2 regions of the Lysobacter sp. Soil_N_23 genome follow, and region 1 is predicted to be linked to the other one. Evidence: predicted binding sites of a transcription regulator. Region 1 holds the regulator's gene; the other holds the start of a gene.

The links. Region 1 encodes sigma-54, which starts transcription at its own class of promoters, with help from an activator protein. Its sites were predicted from a motif close to TGGCACGNGCNTTGC; they were not measured.
Region 2: a site for sigma-54 is predicted at 3,491-3,505, ahead of glnA (type I glutamate--ammonia ligase). Genes of this name have one in related genera too.

The regions. Positions count from the first base shown of each region.
Region 1 covers NZ_JBDGKY010000032.1:12,832-23,777, reverse strand. The annotation lists gene AC3A3X_RS17085 (twin-arginine translocation signal domain-containing protein) at 52-1,191, opposite strand; gene ppk2 (polyphosphate kinase 2) at 1,374-2,237, shown strand; gene AC3A3X_RS17075 (EF-hand domain-containing protein) at 2,275-2,589, opposite strand; gene murA (UDP-N-acetylglucosamine 1-carboxyvinyltransferase) at 2,597-3,892, opposite strand; gene AC3A3X_RS17065 (BolA family protein) at 3,965-4,195, opposite strand; gene AC3A3X_RS17060 (KpsF/GutQ family sugar-phosphate isomerase) at 4,344-5,369, shown strand; gene AC3A3X_RS17055 (KdsC family phosphatase) at 5,391-5,972, shown strand; gene lptC (LPS export ABC transporter periplasmic protein LptC) at 5,969-6,541, shown strand; gene lptA (lipopolysaccharide transport periplasmic protein LptA) at 6,522-7,049, shown strand; gene lptB (LPS export ABC transporter ATP-binding protein) at 7,049-7,768, shown strand; gene AC3A3X_RS17035 (RNA polymerase factor sigma-54) at 7,862-9,280, shown strand; gene hpf (ribosome hibernation-promoting factor, HPF/YfiA family) at 9,451-9,777, shown strand; gene hprK (HPr(Ser) kinase/phosphatase) at 9,899-10,849, shown strand; gene rapZ (RNase adapter RapZ) at 10,882-10,946, shown strand, end outside.
Region 2 covers NZ_JBDGKY010000012.1:112,464-123,409, reverse strand. The annotation lists gene AC3A3X_RS11010 (tetratricopeptide repeat protein) at 1-767, shown strand, start outside; gene AC3A3X_RS11005 (YbhB/YbcL family Raf kinase inhibitor-like protein) at 877-1,503, shown strand; gene AC3A3X_RS11000 (META domain-containing protein) at 1,527-2,360, opposite strand; gene AC3A3X_RS10995 (undecaprenyl-diphosphate phosphatase) at 2,458-3,312, opposite strand; gene glnA (type I glutamate--ammonia ligase) at 3,573-4,982, shown strand; gene AC3A3X_RS10985 (TorF family putative porin) at 5,286-6,044, shown strand; gene AC3A3X_RS10980 (P-II family nitrogen regulator) at 6,106-6,444, shown strand; gene AC3A3X_RS10975 (ammonium transporter) at 6,687-8,054, shown strand; gene AC3A3X_RS10970 (amino acid permease) at 8,188-9,552, opposite strand; gene AC3A3X_RS10965 (glycoside hydrolase family 43 protein) at 9,713-10,723, opposite strand; gene AC3A3X_RS10960 (2-dehydro-3-deoxygalactonokinase) at 10,901-10,946, shown strand, end outside.

The DNA of each region.
Region 1 (10,946 bases):
TCCGCAGGGCCGAAGACCGATACCGCACGAACGCGAACGAACGCGCGAACGTCACGCCTTTGCGTGCCACGCCTTCAACAGCGTCGCTTCCTGCTCGCGCGTGATGCCTGCACGCAAGGTCGCCTGACGCTCAGCCGGCTGACTGCGGAACCAGGCAAGCAGATCGGCCACGGTGGTATCGAACGGCCGATAGGTGAGACCTGCACCGATCGCACGCGCATTGCTGACAGCGCCATAGCCCGCGTACGGACCACTCTTCGACGGAACCCAGATCGGCAACTCGACCTTCTGCTCCTCGAGGAATTCCGGCGACACATGCGTGTACTTCGGCTTCTTGCCCGTGACGCGCTCGCAGCCCTTGAGCATGGCCGTGGTGCTGAGCGGCTTGGCCGGGCCGACCGCATTGAACGTGCCCAGCGTACCTGCCTCGGCCAAGCGGATCATCCACTCGCCAAGATCACGTCCGTCGATGATCTGCACCGGATCGGAACCATCGCCAGGCACCAGCATCTCGCCACCTTGCGCAACACGATGCGGCCAATAGGTGAAGCGATCAGTCTCGTCACGCGGGCCGACGATGTAGCCCGGACGGACGATGGTGACCCGCTCACCGAACTGCTTGTGCGCCTCGGCCTCGCTCAGCGCCTTCAGTGGGCCGTACAGGTGTTCGATGTCCGCACGCAGCGACTCCTGCGTTTCGGCCATCGCGTCCTTGCCTTCGTACACCGCCAGCGGCGCAGCCTCGGTGATGCCCGGCGTGCTGCCGTCGGCATAGACCGAGATGGTGGAAATGAAGAGGTACTGGCCGACGTTGCCCTCGAGCACGTTGCCGGCATCGCGCACCCAGAACGGCAGGCTGGTGGGATTGTCGATGCACACGTCCCACTTGCGCCCCTGCAGCGCCTTGAGATCGCCCGTGTTGCGGTCGCCGAAGAGCTGCTCGACGTCGCCCGGCCATTCCGGCGACGGCCGCTTGCCGCGATTGAACAAGGTCACCTTGTGCCCGCGCGCCAGCGCGTAATTCACCTGGAACGGCCCGGTGAAACCGGTGCCGCCGAGGATCAGGATGTTCAGCGGCCTGGCCGCGCGCTCGACCGGTTTCGACGGTTTCGCCCAGGCCCATTGCGGCAGTGCGGCGGAGGCAGCGGCAAGTGCACCGAACTTGAGCAGGTCGCGACGGGTGGTGGTCATGCAAGGATTCCTGGCGGGTCGGCGCGATTCTTAGCACATCGCGAACCGAATGCATGTGCAATGCGGCACGGGTCCGTACCCGGGAAAACGTCTCGGTTTCCGCGCCGGCACGCTTGATCCGGATCAAAGGCCGATGTGGCGTGGCGCGCAACACTGCCGCCATCGCCAGCGGAACTTTTCGAATGCCCGATCCCGATCGCCTGCCGGCAGAGCCCGGCGAAGACATCCCCTGCCCCGCCGCCGATACGGAGCCGGTGCGGGCAGTGGCCAACATCGCCGAATTCGTCGGCCAGGCGCCTTCCAGTCGCATGTCCAGGCGTCGCTATGAGCGCGAGAAACGGCAATTGCAGATCGAGCTGCTCAAGCTGCAAGCCTGGGTGCAGGAGACCGGCCAGCGCGTCGTCATCCTGTTCGAGGGACGCGATGCCGCCGGCAAGGGCGGAGCGATCAAGCGCTTCATGGAACACCTCAATCCGCGCGGCGCCCGCGTGGTGGCGCTGACCAAGCCGAGCGAGGCCGAGCGGACGCAGTGGTACTTCCAGCGCTACGTCGAACACCTGCCGGCGTCGGGCGAGATCGTGCTGTTCGACCGCTCCTGGTACAACCGTGCCGGCGTGGAACGGGTCATGGGGTTCTGCAATACCAACGAGTACCTGGAGTTCATGCACCAGTGTCCCGGTTTCGAACGCATGCTGGTTCGCAGCGGCATCCGGCTGTTCAAGTTCTGGTTCTCGGTCGGTCGCGCCGAACAGCACCGGCGCTTCGCCAGGCGGCGCAGGGACCCGCTCAAGCAATGGAAACTGTCGCCGGTGGACCTGGCCTCACTCGACAAGTGGGCCGAGTACACCCGTGCCAAGGAAGACATGTTCGCCACGACCGATACGGCGGAGGCGCCGTGGACCGTGATCCGTTCCGACGACAAGAAACGCGCCCGGTTGAACGCGATGCGCGTTGTCCTCAGCGCGTTCAACTACGACCTCAAGGACCGCGTGGTGGTGCGCGATCCCGATCCGGTGATCGTCGGTCCTGCTTCGCGGGCCGGGTGAAGCAGTTGTTTTGCGCCCGCCGCGCGGGCGCCCCGGGTCAGGGTTTCGGCGCTGCCGGCTGCATGGTCGTACGGCAATCCACCCGCAACGTCTCCGTCGACCCGCGCCAGGAGTAGGCACGGCATTCGCGCGCCCCCTCGTGGGTGATCTCCACCTTCACCGCGTAGAGCGATTGCAGCATCTCGCGCATCGTGACCTGGCCGTTGTTGTCCCAGTCCATCTGCTTGCGCTCGAGCCCGCGGGTGGCCGCCGCGCCGGTGAAGTGCAACCAGGCCACGACAGCCAGCAGCACCAGCACCAGGCCCAGCAGGGCCTTGCGACGGGTCGTGAATTTGCCGCGCGCGAGGATCACGTCAACCTCAACCGGTGATGCGGCGGACGCTCGCACCCAGGCCGGAGAACTTCTCTTCAAGGTTCTCGTAGCCGCGGTCGAGATGGTAGATGCGGTCGATGGTGGTGGCGCCTTCGGCAACCAGACCGGCCAGCACCAGCGACGCCGAGGCGCGCAGGTCGGTGGCCATCACCGGCGCGGCAGTGAGTCGCTCGACGCCGCGGATGATCGCGGTGTGGCCTTCGACGCGGATGTCGGCACCCAGGCGTTGCAGCTCCGAGACGTGCATGAAGCGGTTCTCGAAGATCGTCTCGTTGATCACGCCGACGCCTTCGGCGATGCAGTTCATCGCCATGAACTGCGCCTGCATGTCGGTCGGGAACGCCGGGTGCGGCGCGGTGGTCAGATCGACCGCGCGCGGACGCTTGCCCTGCATGTCCAGGGTGATGCGGTCGCCGTCGATGTCGATCTGCGCGCCGGCCTGCTTGAGCTTGTCGATGACGGCATCGAGCGTGTCAGGACGGGCGCGGCGCACGGTGACACGGCCGCCGGTCATCGCCGCGGCAACCAGGAAGGTGCCGGTCTCGATGCGGTCGGGCAGCACATCGTGGCTGCCGCCGTGCAGGCGCTCGACGCCGTGGACGACGATGCGGCCGCTGCCGGCATGCTCGATGTTCGCGCCCAGCGCATTGAGGCAGTCGGCCAGGTCGACGATCTCCGGCTCCATCGCCGCGTTCTCGAGCACGCTGGTGCCTTCGGCGAGCACGGCCGCCATCAGCACGTTCTCGGTGCCGGTGACGGTGACCACGTCGAAGACGAAGCGCGCGCCCTTCAGGCGGCCGTTGCGGTGCGCCTTGATGTAGCCGTTCTCGACCGTGATCTCGGCGCCCAGCGCCTGCAGGCCCTTGATGTGCTGGTCCACCGGACGCGAACCGATCGCGCAGCCACCGGGCAGCGAGACTTCGGCGGCGCCGAACTTCGCCAGCAGCGGGCCGAGCACCAGCACCGAAGCGCGCATGGTCTTGACCAGCTCGTAGGGGGCGACGTGGCTGTGCACCGTGGTCGGGTCGACGACAATGCCGCGGCCGCGACCGGGCTTGCCGTTGACGCTGATGGTGCCTTCGTCGACGGTGATGCCGGCGCCGAGTTCGGCCAGCAGCTTGGCCGTGGTGACCACGTCGTGCAGGTGCGGCACGTTGCTGATCGAGACCGGGCCATCGGCCAGCAGCGTCGCGCACAGGATCGGCAGCACTGCGTTCTTGGCACCGGAGATCTGCACCTCGCCGTTCAGCGCGGCGCCGCCTTCTACTACGATCTTCTGCATGGGTCTGGATTCTGGATTCGAGTGTTCGGGATGGCGACAAAGAGCGCGGGCCGTGAAGCCGACGACGCCGTGTCAGCCGGCTTCTTCAGGCGTCAGCGTCTTCAATGCCAGGGCATGGATCTCGCCGCCCATGCGCTCACCCAGGGTCGAATAGACCAGGCGATGACGGGCCAGCGGCAGCTTGCCGCGGAACGCCTCGGCCACCACGGTGGCCTCGAAATGGACGCCGTCGTCGCCGCGCACGTCGGCGCGCGAGCCGGGCAGGCCCTGTTCGATCAGCTGGCGGATGGTCTCGGGATTCACTGGGCGGGGTCTCGAAAGTGCATGCGGCCTGCGGCAGCGGGGCTGCGCACGGTCTCGCGGTGGGTGGGAGCCCGGGCTTGACGGGCTTTTGGCGGATGAACCGCATAGAATTGATGGATTAGCCTAGCGGAAAGGCCCCCGGTCCGAAATGGCAAGCGTCCCCACCCCTGCCCAGCCCCACCCCCTCCAGCCCTACGCCGACGACCCGGCGCAGCTCGCCGCCAGCGGCCGCCGCGTGTTCGAGATCGAGGCGCAGGCGCTGGCCGCCGTGGCCGAACGCATCGACGGCGACTTCAGCGCCGCCTGCAGGCTGATCCTGGCCTCCAGCGGTCGCGTGGTCTGCACCGGCATGGGCAAGTCCGGCCATATCGCCCGCAAGATCGCCGCCACGCTGGCCTCGACCGGCACCCCGGCGTTCTACGTCCACCCCGGTGAGGCCGGCCACGGCGACCTGGGGATGATCACCGACGTCGACGTGGTCCTGGCGCTGTCCTACTCGGGCGAGAGCGACGAAGTCCTGATGCTGCTGCCGGTGCTCAAGCGCCAGGGCAACAAGCTGATCACCATGACCGGTCGCCCCAACTCCTCGCTGGCGCGCGAGGCCGACGTGCACCTGGATGTCAGCGTGCCGGCCGAAGCCTGCCCGCTGGCACTGGCGCCGACCTCCAGCACCACCGCCTCGCTGGCCCTGGGCGACGCACTGGCCGTGGCCCTGCTGGACGCGCGTGGCTTCACTGCCGACGACTTCGCCCGCTCGCACCCCGCCGGCGCACTCGGCCGTCGCCTGTTGCTGCACATCTCCGACATCATGCATGCCGGTGACGACGTTCCGCGGATCAGCGCCGACGCCAGCATCAGCGAGGCGCTGATCGAGATGAGCCGCAAGCGCCTGGGCATGACCGCGGTAGTCGATGACGATGGCCGCCTGCTCGGCCTCTACACCGACGGCGACCTGCGCCGCACGCTCGACGATGCCGGCGTCGACTTGCGCCATACCCGCATCGCCGAAGTGATGACGCGCTCGCCCAAGACGATCGGTTCCGACTCGCTCGCGGTCGAGGCCGCACAGCTGATGGAAGCGCACAAGATCAGCGGCCTGCTCGTGGTCGACGAGGCCCGTCGCGTGGTCGGCGCGCTCAATATTCATGACCTGTTGCGCGCTCGGGTGGTCTAAAGACCCATGCCGCCAAGCCCCATGACCTACAGCCACCTCAACGACTATCCGGCCGACATCCGCGAACGCGCGGCGCGCATCCGCCTGGCCTGTTTCGATGTCGACGGCACGCTGACCGACGGCCGCCTGTTCTTCGACAGCGAGGGTCGCGAACTCAAGGCCTTCCACGTCCACGACGGCCAGGGCCTGGTGCTGCTGCGCAAGTCCGGGATCACGGTCGCCTTCGTCACCGCCCGTGCCAGCGAAGTGGCACTGCGCCGCGCCGCCGACCTGGGCATCACCGAGGCGCATACGGCCGTCGCCGACAAACTCGCCTGCGTGCGCGACATCGCCGCGCGCATGGACATCGGCATGGACCAGGTCTCGTTCATGGGCGACGACCTGCCCGATCTGCGGGTCATGCTGCAGACCGGCCTCGCCGTCGCCCCCGCCAACGCCCACCCCTGGGTCGCCGGCCGAGTCCACTGGCGCACCAGCCTTCGTGCCGGCCATGGCGCGGCGCGCGAACTGTGCGACCTGCTGCTGGCCGCGCAGGGCCACGCCGAAACCCTGCTGGCCCAGGTCAGCCAGGTCGAAGGCACCCGCATCGAGGGCAACGCATGACCCGACGCGGCGTCGTGATCTTCCTGTTGTTGCTCGTCGGCGCGGTGCTCAGCACCTGGGCCCTGTGGTCCCAGCGCGACCGCGACTCGCTCGCTGACGGAGCCGCCAATCGACCGGACTACACCCTGCACGACTTCGAGCTGACCGTGCTCGACGAGCAGGGCAAGGAAGCCTTCACCCTGACCGCGCCGAAGATGGAGCGCGACCCGAAGGTGAAGACGCTCGACATCGCCACGCCGCTGTTCGTGATTCCGCCCAAGGCCGGCAGCAAGGCGACCCCGTGGGAAGTGCGTTCGAAGACCGGTTGGGTCAGTGAAAAGGGCGAGGAAGTGCGCCTGCGCGGAGGCGTGGATGCGCACAGCACCAATGCCGAGGGCAAGCCGGTCAAGATCACGACCGACCACCTGAACGTTTTCCCGGACGACAAGCGCGCCACTTCGACCGCCAGGGTAACGGTCACCCAGCCGGGCTTTATACTGAACGGCCAAGGGCTGGAAGCCGACCTCGATGCCAAGCGCATCATCCTCAACTCCGACGTCAAGGCCCGCTATGACCGATCTGTCCGCTAGCCTGCCGATGCTTCGCCTGGCGACCGTACTGGCGATGGCACTGGCGCTGGCCCCGGTCGCCGCGCTGGCCCGCACCAGCGACCGCAGCAAACCGATGGACATCGACGCCGGTCGCAGCGACTACTCGATGGACGACAGCCATCCGACCACGCTCAGCGGCGGGGTCATCATCACCCAGGGCACGCTCGACATCCGCTCCAGCCAGGCCGTGATCCACTCCAGCGGCGGCGACCCGGTGCGGGCGGTGCTGACCGGCTCGCCGGTCACGCTCAAGCAGGAGCTCGACGACGGCAAGGCCATGGACGCGGTCGCCAGCAAGGTCGACTACGACCTGAAGTCGGAAATCGTGGTCTTCACCGGCGGCGTCAACATCCGCCAGCCCAGCGGCTCGATCGCCGGCGAACGGGTGATCTACAACATGAAGACCGGCCAGGTGCAGGGCGGCGGCCAGGATGCCGGTCGGGTCAAGATCCGGATCCTGCCCAAGAACGCGCAGGGAGGCGGCTGATGCTGGTCGCCCAGGGGTTGCGCAAGGCCTACCGTTCTCGTGAGGTCGTCAAGGATTTCGCCCTGACCCTGGATGCTGGCGAGGTCGTCGGCCTGCTCGGCCCCAACGGCGCCGGCAAGACCACCTGCTTCTACATGATCGTCGGCCTGGTCCCGGCCGATGCCGGCCAGATCGTCCTCGACGGCAAGGACATCACCTCCGAGCCCATGTACGCCCGCGCCAAGTACGGCGTCGGCTACCTGCCGCAGGAGCCGTCGGTGTTCCGCAAGCTCAGCGTGGCCGACAACATCCGCCTGGTGCTGGAGCTGCGCGAGGACCTCGACAAGGCCGGGCGCGAGCGCGAGCTGGCCAGCCTGCTGGACGAGCTCCAGGTCAACCACGTCTCCGACCAGATCGGCGCCAGCCTCTCCGGCGGCGAACGCCGCCGCGTCGAGATCGCCCGCGCGCTCGCGGCCAAGCCGCGGCTGATGCTGCTCGACGAGCCGTTCGCCGGTGTCGACCCGATCTCCGTCGGCGAGATCCAGAGAATCGTGCGCCACCTCAAGAATCGGGGCATCGGCGTGCTGATCACCGACCACAACGTGCGCGAAACCTTGGGTATTTGCGATCGGGCGTATATTCTCAACGAAGGTGGCGTGCTCGCGCAGGGAGCACCCGATGCGCTGCTTGCAAATCCCGACGTCCGACGCGTTTATCTGGGTGAAACCTTCCGACTGTAATTTGCAGTCAACGAAGGATGCGGTGCGCGGAGTGCGCATCGCGACGAACGCGACGCGGCCGTCGACCTCCCCCGGTCGCGTTAGTCTCAGACAATGAAGCCCCGCCTCCAAGCCGCACTAGGACAACAGCTGGTGATGACACCGCAGCTGCGTCAGGCGATCCGCCTGCTGCAGTTGTCGGCAGTCGAGCTTGAAGCTGAACTGGCGGCCGCAGTGGAAAGCAATCCGCTGCTGGACTGGACCGAAGTCGCGATCAGCGTCACCAATGGCAACGGCGCAAGCGATTCGCCGTCGCACGAAGACAGCACCGAGCACCTGCCGCCCGAGGCCGAATGGGGCAGCAACGACGGCGAGCCGTGGTACGAGCGCATCGGCCCGGCCGACAGCGACGACGACGCGCCGGTCGCCGAGCAGGTCGCCGAATCGGACACGCTGCACGACCATCTGCTGTGGCAGCTGCACCTGAGCCCGCTGTCGCCGCGCGACCGCCTGATCGGTGTCGCCCTGATCGAAGCCATCGACGACGACGGCTACCTGCGCGAGCCGCTGGCGTCGATCGCCTCCTCGCTGGCGCCCGCGGTCGAGGCCGGCGAAGAAGAGCTCACCACCGTGCTGCACCAGGTGCAGCAGTTCGATCCGGTCGGCGTCGGCGCGCGCAACCTGGGCGAATGCCTGCGCCTGCAGCTGGCCCAGTTCGCCAGCGAAACCCCGGGCAAGGCGTTGGCCCATCAGCTGGCCAATGGCCCGCTCGAGCGCCTTCCCAAGGTCGGCGTCGCCGGTCTTGCCAGCGAGATGCGGCTCGACCTGGGCGAAGTGGAGACCGCGGTCCACCTGCTGCGCTCGCTCGATCCGCGGCCCGGCGCACAGATCGGCGCGATCGCCAGCGACACGTACATCGCCCCGGACCTGGTCATCTGGCGTCAGCACGGGCTGTGGCGCGTCGCGCTCGCCGACGGCATGCGCCCGCGCATCGCGATCCATCGCGGCTACGAGAGCATGGTGCGCCACGCCAGCGGCACCGACGCCACTTACCTGCGCGGCCACCTGCAGGAAGCGCGCTGGCTGCTCAAGAGCCTGGAAGCCCGCGGCGAGACGCTGATCAAGGTCGCCCGCTGCCTGCTCAAGCAGCAGGCGGCGTTCCTGGAGTTCGGCGACAGCGCGCTGCGGCCGCTGACGCTGCGCGAAGTCGCGGCCGAGGTCGGGCTGCACGAATCCACCGTGTCACGCGCGATCGCGCGCAAATACGCACGCACGCCGCGCGGGACCATACCGCTGCGCGCGTTCTTCGCTTCGGGCATCGACACCGGCGCCGGCGGCGAGGCCTCCAGCACCGCGATCCAGTCCATGATCCGCCGCCTGATCGAGGCCGAGAACCCGCGCAAGCCCCTGTCCGACGCGCGCCTGGCCGAGACGCTCAAGGCAACGGGCGTGCCAGTGGCGCGGCGCACGGTGGCCAAGTACCGCGAGGCCATGAGCATCCCCTCCTCGCAGGACCGCGTCCGCATCAGCTGAACGTGTCACGTGCGCGTTAAGGAGTTGATTAGGACTTGATGAAACTGGCCAAAACCATCTACGGATCAAGGCTTTCCAGCCCTCTCCGGGCAAACTGCGAACGGTGGCCACTTGCACATCGCACCGGTCGTGCCATCCTGTCTTCCCGTGCGACGTAAAGGAGGTCTCCGATGCGTATCGAAACCTACGGCCAGCAAATCGAAGTCACACCGGCACTGCGTGACTACGTCGAAAGCAAGCTGGCCCGACTGGAACGGCATTGCGAACAGGCTTTCGACGTCCGCACACAGCTCAGCCTCGACAAACCCAACCACCGCGCCAAGGCCACCGTCAACATCGCCGGCCGCACGCTCCACGCCGACGCCGCTGCAATCGACATGTACGCCGCGATCGACCTGCTCTCCGACAAGCTCGACCGACTGCTGAAGGAACACCGCAGCAAGGTCGTGGATCACCACCGCGGCGAGAGCGCCGCACGCAGCGACAGCTTCGGCTGACCCCCTCCGACTCCATGCCCCTGGATGAATCGTTGAGCGCGGCTGCGGTCGCGCGCCTTGTCCAGAACACCTGTCCGCGCGGGCGCACGTCGCCCGCCGGGCAATCGCGCCTGAGGCCCGAATGAGCACGAGCATCAGCGCAGGGGAACTGTTCGAACAGCAACGCGATCGCCTCAGCCTGCGCTGGCTTGCCGGCCAGCAGGGCGACCGGCGCGTGCTCGAAGCGGTCAACACCGTGGCGCGGCGGCCTTCGCTCGCCGGCTATCTCAACGCCATCTATCCCAACAAGGTGCAGATCCTGGGCACTGAGGAACTGTCCTGGCTCGACGCACTCGACTCGCGGCTGCGCTGGGAGACGATCGAGAAGATCATCCAGTTCCGTCCGTTGGCACTGGTGATCAGCAAGGACCAGACCTGCCCCGAGGACCTGCGCATTGCCGCGCAGGAAAGCCAGACCCCGCTGTGGGTGTCGCCGCGGCGCGGCCATGAGCTGCTCAACCACCTGCAGTACCACCTGGCGCGCACGCTGGCGCCGCGGGTGACGCTGCACGGTGTGTTCATGGAGATCTATTCGATCGGCGTGCTGATCACCGGCGAATCGGGCTCGGGCAAGAGCGAGCTGGCGCTGGAACTGGTCACGCGCGGCCACCGCCTGGTCGCCGACGACGCACCGGAATTCACCCAGATCGCACCCGACGTGCTCGATGGCACCTGCCCGGAAATGCTGCAGGACCTGCTGGAAGTGCGCGGCCTGGGCGTGCTCAACATCCGCCAGATGTTCGGCGACACCGCGGTCAAGAACAACAAGTACCTGCGCCTGATCGTGCACCTGGCCAAACCGATGACCGAGCCCAAGCCGATGGGCATCGAGCGCCTCACCGGCGACAGCGGGGTGCGCCGCGTGCTCGACCTGGACGTGCCGATGATCACCCTGCCGGTCATGCCCGGCCGCAACCTGGCGGTGCTGACCGAAGCGGCGACGCGCCTGCACAGCCTGCGCATGAAGGGGCTCGACCCGGCGGCTGCGTTCATCGCCCGCCACAGCAATTTCCTTGAACGCGGCGATTCCTGACGCCGCTCCACGCCAGCGCAAAGACCCCGCCCATGAGCGAAACCCCGCCTTCCTCCCTCGTGATCGTCAGCGGCATGTCCGGTTCGGGCAAGTCGGT
Region 2 (10,946 bases), on a different contig from region 1:
ACGTCGTCGCCGAGCGCCTGCCGTTGCCCGAGCCGAGCGCGCCGATCACGCAATGGCCGCCGTTGGCGCCGCAGCCGGAGCCGGCCCCGAGCATGCTGCTGCTGTGGGGTGCACCGGGATCGCTGGTCGAATACATCGGCCTCACCCTGCAGAATTCCGGCGCACCGCTGCTGGTCGACCGTTTCGGCGCGCAGCCGCCGATCGACCCGCTGCAGCGCTACGACACCGTGGCAGGCCTGGTCGACGGCAGCCTCGATCCGGCCTACATGGTCAGCCTGTGGCGTGCGGCGCTGCCTGCGCGCGGCATCCATGACGGTAGCGCCGTCGACTGGCTGCTGTGGTGGGACAACGCCCTGCTGCTGGGTTTGCGCCCGCACCTGCCCGAAGCCGCGCTGATGGTGGCCGTGCGCGATCCCCGCGACATGCTGCTGGACTGGCTCGCCTTCGGTGGGCCGGTGCCGCTCTCCCTGGCCTCGCCGTTGGAAGGCGCGCGCTGGCTGGCCAGGACGATGGCCCAGGTCGCCGATCTCAACGAGCAGGACCTGTTGCCGCATCGCCTGATCAGGATGGACGACGCCACCCCGGCCAGCATCGCCCAGGCCGTCGCCGATGCACTGAGCCAGCGCGTGGCGATCGCGCCGCAGCAGCAGATGGGGCCGCCGCGTTTCGCCGCCGGTCACTGGCGCCGGTTCCGTGAAGCCCTGGCCGAAGAATTCGCGGTGCTGACGCCGGTGGCGCAGCGCCTGGGCTATCCGGCGGACGAGTGAGGTGAGGTGAGCCCTGCGGCCGGACTGTCGTATGGCAGTCCGGTGCGGTGGTGGCGTAGCCTGCGCGGACATTGCACCCGGGCCCGACCGGCCCGGCAAGGAGGACCCCATGTACATCCGCAGTGACAGCTTCGAGCACCGCCAGCGCATCCCGGCCGAATTCGCCGCCGGCCAGGCCACGGCCGACGGCTTTGGATTCGCGCCCAACCGCAATCCACACCTGGCGTGGGGCGAGGCCCCGGCAGGGACGAAATCCTTCGTGCTGCTGTGCGTCGATCCGGATGTGCCGACCGAGCCGGAGATGGTCGGCAAGCCCGGCGTGCTGATCCCGTCCGAGCAGCCGCGCTGCGACTTCGTGCACTGGGCGATGGTCGATATCCCCACGAGCGTCAGCCAGATAGTCGCTGGCAGCTGCAGCGACGGCGTCGTGCCGCACGGCAAGACCCGACCGGCCGGTCCGGCCGGTGCGCGCCAGGGCATGAACGACTACACCGGCTGGTTCGCCGAGGATGCGTCGATGGCCGGCGACTGGTTCGGCTACGACGGCCCGTTCCCGCCGCCGAACGACCTGCGCCTGCACCGCTACTTCTTCCGCCTGTTCGCCCTCGACATCGACCACCTGCCGGTGCCGGACCGCTTCACCGCCGCGCAGGCGATCAAGGCCATGCACGGGCACGTCCTGGACGAAGTGGCGATCTACGGCACCTATTCGCTCAATCCGGCCGTCAAGGACTGACGGCCCGCTGCGGCGGCGGCGACCTACTTGCGTGCAGCCGCCACGTCCTCCGACTCGACCACCATGTCGAGCACATAGGCAATCGAGGAGCCATCGGCCGGCGGGTTCTTGATCGTGTAGCGCTTCACCCGCACGACGTTGCGCACGCCGTCGGTGTGCGCGTAGCCCTCGATGTCCTGGTACAGCGGCTGCCAGTCGCCGGGCGTGCCGGTCTTGATCCCGCGCTCGTCGTAGTGGAGTTCGCGCACCTGCAGGCACTGCTTGTTCGGGATCAGCGGGTGGCTGCAGGGCTTGGCCTGGGCAGCGACTTCGAGGAACACGGTCTCGCCCGGTCCGCCGTAACGCGTTTCGGCGGTGGCCTCGCCGCGGAACGTCAGCACCTCGCCGTCGGCGGAGGTCAACGTCAGTTGCGGTTCGGCGTCGCTGCGCAGCGCGATCGTCTGCGGTGCTTCCAGGCGCTTGCCGATGGCTTGGTCGAGCGCCATCAGCTTCGGGTCGGTGCAGGCCATCAGCGTGGCGGCCAGGCGCGCCACCTGCAGGCGGTCACCGGCGATCGTGTAGCCGCCACTCATGCGGTTGCAGGCGTTGCCGACGCTGACGCGGCCGTCGCGGAAATCGAGCTGCAACGGCTTGTCGGCGCGGGCAAACAACGCCTCGATGCGTTGACCCTTGGCATCGACCGCCTGCGCGAGCTGCCAGTGCTGGCTGGCCAGCGCGGTTTCGTCGATCGACGCGGCCGGCGCGCTGGTCGCCACCGGTGCCGGCGTGGCGGATGGCGCGGTTGCCTCCGGAGGGGTCGGCGCCTTGGCGCAAGCGGCGAGGGCCAGGGGAAGGGCAAGCAGCATCAGTCGGTTCATTGCGGTCTCCATTGCGGGTGCCAATGGAAACGCAGCCATGCCTAAAACGGGGTGAAGGCGCGCCGCTGCACGCCAGTGCGGATTCACAAGTGCGTGTTCAGCTACCGGTCGGAACCAGCAACAGCAGCGCCGCGCCCAGCACGAAGCGATAGATCGCGAACGCGGTGAAGCGGTGGCTCTGGATGTAGTGCAGCAGCCACTTCACGGCCACGAACGCGGTGATCGCCGAGGCGACGAAGGCCACTGCCAGCGCGGTCCAGTCCTCGTGCGCGGCTTCGCCGTTGCCCAGCACGTCCACCAATTCGTACGCGGTCGCCGCGAACATGGTCGGGATGCCGACCAGGAACGCGAACTCGGTGGCCGCCGCGCGCGAGGTCGTACCGGCCAGCAGCGCGACGAAGATCGTCGCCGCCGAGCGCGAAGTACCCGGGAACACACCGGCCACGACCTGGGCGATGCCGACCAGGATCGCCACCGTCCAGGTGATGGCGGCGCGTTCGCCGAGCTTGTCGGCGCGCTTGGCGGCGAAATGCTCGGCCGCGATCATCCACACGCCGCCGAGCACCAGCGCCCACGCAATCGGGGTCACCTGGTCGGGCAGTTCGAAGCCGAGCTTCTTGACCACGATGCCGAGCACCGCGGTCACGCCGAACGCCGCGGCGAGCTTGAATGCGTAGTCGCGCGCCTGCGCCGGGGTCAGCGCCATGCCGGCCGGGCTGTGCTCGGCGCTGGCGCGGTGGCCGATGAAGCCCATCGCCAGGTCCCACAGCCGTTGCCGGTAGATCAGCACCACCGCGAGGATCGCGCCGGCCTGGATCGAGATGTTGAACAGATCGCTGCGGTGCCCGAGCCAGCGTTCGGCAATCAGCAGATGGCCGGTGCTGGAGATCGGCAGGAACTCGGTGATGCCTTCGATGATGCCGAGCAGCAGTGCGGCGAACAGGTCAGTCATGCAGTGGGCCGGTCAGGAGGTTGCGGGACGCTGAGGCGCGCGAACGCGGCAGCATACCGGATCGAGGTTTGCACCTTGCTGAAGCAACGGCACTCAAAAGCGCACCATGATGGTGCGGCCCGGTTCGGGGCCTGCCCGTGCCCCTATGGAATTCAGCGGGTTACGAGCAGCCAGAAGTTGGCACGTTCATTGCTTCGTAATAGACAAGTGCGGCCAACGCGGCCGGCTTTTCCACTGCCATCCCCTGTCCCGGAGTACCCATGTCGCTCGAACACGTAGAAAAGCTGATCAAGGACCACAAGGTCGAATTCGTCGACCTGCGCTTCGTCGACATGCGCGGCGTGCAGCACCACGTGACCTTCCCCAAGTCGATCGTCGAGCCGGCCCTGTTCGAGGACGGCAAGATGTTCGACGGCTCCTCGATCAGCGGCTGGAAGGGCATCAACGAGTCCGACATGGTGCTCCTGCCCGATGCCAGCACCGCGTTCCTGGACCCGTTCACCGCCGACCCGACGCTGGTGCTGACCTGCGACATCCTCGACCCGGCGACCATGCAGGCCTACTCGCGCGATCCGCGCGGCGTCGCCAAGCGCGCCGAGGCCTTCCTCAAGTCCAGCGGCATCGCCGACCAGGCCTTCTTCGGCCCGGAACCGGAATTCTTCATCTTCGACTCGGTCCGCTTCGCCAATGACATGGGCCACACCTTCTTCCACATCGACTCGGAAGAAGCGCACTGGAACTCCGGCCGCGAGTACGACGGTGGCAACACCGGCTACCGCCCGATGGTGAAGGGCGGCTACTTCCCGGTGGCCCCCCTCGATTCGCTGCACGACCTGCGTGCCGAGATGTGCAAGACGCTGGAACTGGTCGGCATGGAAGTGGAAGTGCACCACCACGAAGTGGCCAACGCCGGCCAGTGCGAGATCGGCACCAAGTTCAACTCGCTGGTGAAGAAGGCCGACGAGCTGATGACGATGAAGTACGTCATCAAGAACGTCGCCCACCGCAACGGCAAGACCGCGACCTTCATGCCCAAGCCGATCGTCGGCGACAACGGCAGCGGCATGCACGTGCACCAGTCGCTGGCCAAGGGCGGCGTCAACCTGTTCACCGGCGACGGCTACGGCGGCCTGTCGCAGATGGCGCTGTGGTACATCGGCGGCATCTTCAAGCACGCCCGCGCGATCAACGCCTTCACCAACTCCGGTACCAACAGCTACAAGCGCCTGGTGCCGGGCTTCGAAGCGCCGGTGATGCTGGCCTACTCGGCCCGTAACCGTTCGGCCAGCTGCCGCATCCCGTTCGTGTCCAACCCGAAGGCGCGCCGCATCGAGATCCGCTTCCCGGATCCGATCCAGTCGGGCTACCTGACCTTCGCCGCGCTGATGATGGCCGGCCTGGACGGCATCAAGAACCAGATCGACCCGGGCGCACCGAGCGACAAGGACCTCTACGACCTGCCGCCGGAAGAAGAGAAGAACATCCCGACCGTGTGCCACAGCCTCGACCAGGCGCTGGAAGCACTCGACAAGGATCGCGACTTCCTCAAGGCCGGCGGCGTGTTCACCGACGACTTCATCGACGGCTACATCGCGCTGAAGATGCAGGAAGTGACCCGCTTCCGCGCGGCCACGCACCCGCTCGAATACCAGATGTACTACACCGTCTGACGCAACGAAGCTCCCTCCCCTGCGAAAGCAGGGGAGGGTTGGGGAGGGGTGCTCTTCGCCTGATGGCCCGAGCATCCGCGGCGCTCCGCGCCGCGACCCCCTCCCAACCTCCCCCTGCAAGCAGGGGGAGGGGCCGGAACCAACGCTTCAACCAATCCACGAGGTAACCCGAATCGACGGGCTGCGCCCGCCGCAAGGCGAAGTGCGTCCCAGTGATGGCGCGGGAGACGACACCAACGTCCGCGTTGCAAGAGCACGAAGCAATGACCGGGGAGGGGCCACCGCTTATGAGGAGCCTGCGTCATGTCGTCTCGAACCACTGCAAGCAAGACCTGCGCTGCAACCGTCGTCTCCATGGCGCTCGCTGGCCTGGGGATCGTGAACGCACACGCCGGCACGTCCGGCTCACTGGCGTTGACCAGTGATTACCTTTTCCGCGGCATCTCGCAGAACAACCAGGAACCGGCCCTGCAGGGTGGCATCGAATATGCCGCCGACAGCGGCTTCTACGTCGGCACCTGGGGCAGCAACGTCAGCTGGCTGTCGGACACGGTGGTGGATCCCGACTCGATCTCCAACAGCGTCGAGCTCGACTTCTACGGTGGCTACCGTGGCAAGTTCGGCGAGAGCGTGGGCTTCGATGTCGGCGCGTTGTACTACTGGTATCCCGGCGACTATCCCTCGGGCTTCAACAGCCCCGACACCGGCGAGCTCTACTTCGGCATCAGCGCCGGGGTGTTCTCCGCCAAGTACTCCTATGCCCTGACCGATCTGTTCGGCTACGCCGATTCGGACGGCAGCGGCTATCTCGACGCCGCGGTGAACTGGGAGTTCGTGCCGACCTGGACGCTCAACGCCCATGCCGGCAAGCAGTGGATCGAGAACAACGAGGACTTCGAGTACGTCGACTGGAAGCTCGGCGTCACCAAGTCCTTCGACGGCGGCTTCGCCATCGCCCTGGCCTACCTCGACACCGACGCGGAAGAGGCGCTCTACACCAACCGCTACGGCAACTACCTCGGCGACGACACCGTGGTGCTGACCCTCACCAAGACCTTCTGAGGCAGGGCGCACCCCAGATGACCCATCCCACACGAGCCATCCAGACCCACGGAGCTGCGAGATGAAACTGATCACCGCGATCATCCGGCCGTTCAAGCTCGACGAGGTGCGCGAAGCGCTCACCGAAGTCGGCGTGTCCGGCATCACCGTCACCGAAGTAAAGGGTTTCGGCCGACAGAAAGGCCACACCGAGCTCTATCGCGGTGCCGAGTACGTCGTCGACTTCCTGCCCAAGCTCAAGGTCGAGTGTGCCGTTGCCGAATCGATCCTCGATACGGCCCTGGAAGCCCTGCAGGCCGCCGCGCGCACGGGCAAGGTAGGTGACGGCAAGATTTTTGTTCAAGCGCTGGAGCACACGGTGCGCATCCGCACCGGCGAGCTCGATGACGATGCGTTGTGAGGGTGACGCACATGGACACGACGCTCAGACCAGACCTGACGAAGCCGTCATCCCCGCGCAGGCGGGGACCCAGTGACGCTGCTTCGCCCATCACCGCCATCGAGAGGAACGTCGACGTGACAAGTTCAACGACACTGGGTTCCCGCCTTCGCGGGAATGACGGGGGGCCGGCGTCGCCTCCCACCGATCGCAGCCGCATGGTCGACGCCTTCCGCCAGCCGCGCCTGCTGGCAGCCTTGGCCATGCTGACACTGCCCGGACTCGCTCTCGCGCAGGATGCCGCCGCCGCGGCCGCACCGGTGGCCAACAAGGGCGACGTCGCCTGGCTGCTGACCTGTGCGGCGCTCGTGATCTTCATGACGCTGCCCGGGTTGGCGCTGTTCTACGGCGGCCTGGTGCGCAGCAAGAACGTCCTGTCGGTGCTGATGCAGTGCTTGCTGGTGTTCTCGCTGGTGGCGGTGTTGTGGGCGCTGTACGGTTACTCGCTGGCCTTCACCACCGGCAACGCCTTCATCGGCGGCTGGGATCGCCTGTTCGCCAAGGGCCTGGACGCCACGGCGATGGGCGCTACCTTCACCAAGGGCGTGTACATCCCGGAGCTGGTGTTCTTCGTGTTCCAGGGCGCCTTCGCCTGCATCACCTGTGCACTGATCGTCGGCGCGTTCGCCGAGCGGGTGAAGTTCGCCGGGGTGATGCTGTTCACCGTGCTCTGGTTCACCTTCGCCTACGCGCCGATGGCACACATGGTGTGGTTCTTCCCGGGTCCGGATGCGTTCACCGGCAATGATGTCGTGCCGGGCGTGCTGGCCCAGTCCGGCTTCCTGTTTGCCAAGGGGGCGCTGGACTTCGCCGGTGGCACGGTGGTGCACATCAACGCCGCGGTCGCAGGCCTGGTCGGCTCGTACGTGATCGGCAAGCGGGTGGGCTATGGGCGCGAGGCGATCAAGCCGCACAACCTGACCCAGACCATGGTCGGTGCCTCGATCCTGTGGGTGGGCTGGTTCGGCTTCAACGCCGGTTCCGCGCTGGAAGCCAACGCGGTCGCTGCGCAGGCCTTCGTCAACACCTTCCTCGCCACCGCAGCGGCGGTGCTGGGCTGGACGGCGGTGGAGTGGATCAGCAAGGGCAAGCCGTCGATGCTGGGTGCAGCATCGGGCGCCGTGGCCGGACTGGTCGCAATCACGCCCGCGGCCGGCTTCGTCGGCATCTGCGGCGCGTTGATCATCGGCGCGCTCGCCGGCGCGGTGTGCCTGTGGGGAGTGAACGGACTCAAGCGCCTGCTGGGTGCCGACGACGCACTGGACGTGTTCGGCGTGCACGGGATCGGCGGCATCCTCGGTGCGCTGCTCACCGGCGTGTTCGCCTCGCCGGCGCTCGGCGGTGCGGGCCTGTGGGACTACGTCACCGAGACCGCGTTGCCGGAGTACTCCATCGCTTCGCAGGTGTGGATCCAGCTGCAGGGCGTGCTGGTGACGGTGGTGCTGTCGGGCGTGGTCGCGCTGGTGGCCTTCCTGATCGTGAAGTACACGGTCGGCCTGCGCGTATCGGAAGAGTCCGAGCGCGAAGGACTCGACATCACCTCGCACGGTGAATCGGCGTACGAGAACTGATGCCCAAGCCCCTCTCCCACAAAGGGGGAGGGGCAACATCAAGATCAGGAGCACAACGCCCTCCCCTTCAAGGGGAGGGTTGGGAGGGGATGGGTGCCCGGGCTACGGCACCCTGTCGACCGCGAACCTGGATTTACGCCCGCCGCCGAGCAACCTCACTCACCGCCGCAATCCCCAGCGTCAGCCCCAGCATCGACAGGAACTGGATCCGCGTATCGGATCCCGACAGCAACAGCAGGAAGATCAACCCCAGGATCGCCAGCGCGATCACCGTCAGATACGGAAAGCCACGCATCCGGAACGGCAGCCGCGTACCGGCACGATCGGCGCGGCGACGCAGGATCAGCTGCGACACCAGTGAAATCGTCCACACCAGCAGGCAAGTCGATCCAACCACGTTGAGCAGCACCGGCAGCACCTTGCCCGGGTAGCGCAGCTCCAGCGCGGTGGCGATGAAGCCGAACACCACGCACGACAGCACCGCCGCCACCGGCACATGGCGAGCGTTCACCTGCGCCAGCCAGCGCGGTGCCTCGGCGCGCTCGGCCAGCGAATGGATCATGCGCGAGGCGCCGTAGAGGTTGGCGTTGAGTGCGGACAGCAGCGCGATCACCGCGATCAACGTGATCGCCGTCGCCGCGCCGGGAATTTTCGCCGCCTCCAGCACCGCCGCGAACGGCGACGACAGCGCCGGGCTCGTCCACGGCACCACCGCGATGATCACGCTCAGCGAGCCGATGTAGAACACCAGGATGCGCCAAGCCACGGTGCGGATCGCGCGGGCGATGCTGCGCTCGGGATCCTGGGTCTCGGCCGCGGCGACGGCGACGATCTCGGTGCCGCCGAAGGCGAACACCACCACCAGCAGCGCCGCACCGATCCCGGCCAGGCCCTTGGGCGCGAAGCCGCCATGGTCGACGAAGTTCGACAGGCCCGGCGAGGCGACCTCGGGCAGCAGGCCCAGCAGCAGCGCGACGCCGATCAGGATGAAGGCGACGATCGCCACGACCTTGAGGATCGCGAACCAGAACTCGAACTCGCCGAAATTCTTCACGCCCATCAGGTTGATGGCGGTGAAGAACAGCATGAAGGTCAGCGACGCCAGCGGCACCGACAACGAAGGCCACACCGTCGCCAGCAATCCGGCGGCGCCGACCGATTCGGCGGCGATCACGATCACCAGCTGCGCCCACCACAACCAGCCCACCGTCGCGCCGGCGGTCGCGCCCATCGCATCGGCGGCATACACCGAAAACGCGCCGCTGGCCGGTTTGGCCGCAGCCATCTCGCCGAGGGCGTTCATCACGATGATCACCAGCGCGCCGGCGACCAGGTACGAAATCAGCACCGCCGGTCCGGCCGCCTGCACGCCTACGCCGGAACCGAGGAACAGGCCGGCGCCGATCGCGCTGCCCAGTCCCATCATGATCAGCTGCCGGGGTTTGAGCGCGTGGCTGAGCTGAGTCGTTGCGATGGCTGGAGTGGCGGGAGCGGGCATCAACGATTCCGGGCAGCGGTCGGGCGGACACAATAGCGTGTCCGGCGCCTGCCGCATTGACCGACCGCACTGCCATCGGTTGCGTAGGAGCGAGCTTGCTCGCGAACAGGCACATCCGCACGCCATTCGCGAGCAAGCTCGCTCCTACGCATGGCACAGGCTATCTGGGCTTGGCCAGCGGGACGGTCGATCCTGCCGGGCGATCCAGGCGCGGTCGTCCCTCATCCGTCCAGTACACGCGCTGGATCCGCGGCGAGCGCTTGGCGGTGCACTTCATGTCCGGGCCGGGATTGGCGTGATAGACGATCCAGGTCTCGTCGCCCCTGGCCGACTGGAAGAAGCCGTTGTGCCCCGGCGCGTAGACGCCGCGCTGCGGATCCTTGGCCAGGATCGGCGCCGTCGCCTTTGTCCAGGCCGACGCATCGAGTGGATCGCTGCCGGGCGCGGCGCGCAGCAGGCCGATCGCATAGTCGTCGGACCAGCAGGCACTGCCCGAGTACGACAGGAACAGGTCGCCCTTCGGACCGGCCAGGAACTCCGGGCCTTCGAGGATCTGCCGACCGCCCTGGCGTTCCCAGGCCTGGTCGGGGCGGGCGATGATGGTTTCCGCGCCGGTCAGCGTCCACGGATCGGACATCCGCACGATCGCCAGCACGCTGTCGGGCCCGACATACGGCGAGTAGATGAAGTAGCGCTTGCCGCCGTGGGCGAACGTGGTGCCGTCGATGCCCGTGTGCGCCGTCTTGAGGCGGCCGCGGTCGATCCACTTGCCCCGGGTCGGATCATCGCCTGGGTTCTCGAGCACGAAGATGCCGCGATGGGCATCTTCGTCGTGACCGCTCGCTGCGGCCGTGTAGTAGATGTACCAGCGCCTGCCGATGCGGTGGAGTTCGGGCGCCCATATCGATATCGCGTTCGGCCCGGTGGCCGGCGGCCGCCACACCGTGACCTCCGGCGCATCGGCCAGGCGAGTGAGGTCGGTGGTCTTGCGGATCGCCAGTCGGTCGCCGAGCGTGTTCATGTAGAAGTAGGCGTCGCCGTCGCGGACGATCCACGGGTCCGGTCCGGATGGCAGCAACGGATTGACGAAGGTATCGACATCGGCCGCCTGCGCGGCCGCGGCGCAGAGCACCAGCAGGCCTGCCGCCAGCCGCGTCATGCAGTGGGACATCGGCGCATCTCCTTTGTTGTGGCATGTCGGCGCCCGTCGGCCAGCGCAGGCTCGCCGGGGTTGCTTGCGAGCAGCAGACCTAATCATATAATCCGACAAATTCAAAGTTGCGCCGCAACAGGCGGCGGACTGCGACGTCGCGAGTCTTCAGCGCCTGCCAACCACACGAGTCCAAGCATGAGCGAGACGCACGCCGACGCCATCGTCGGCATCAACTGGGGCA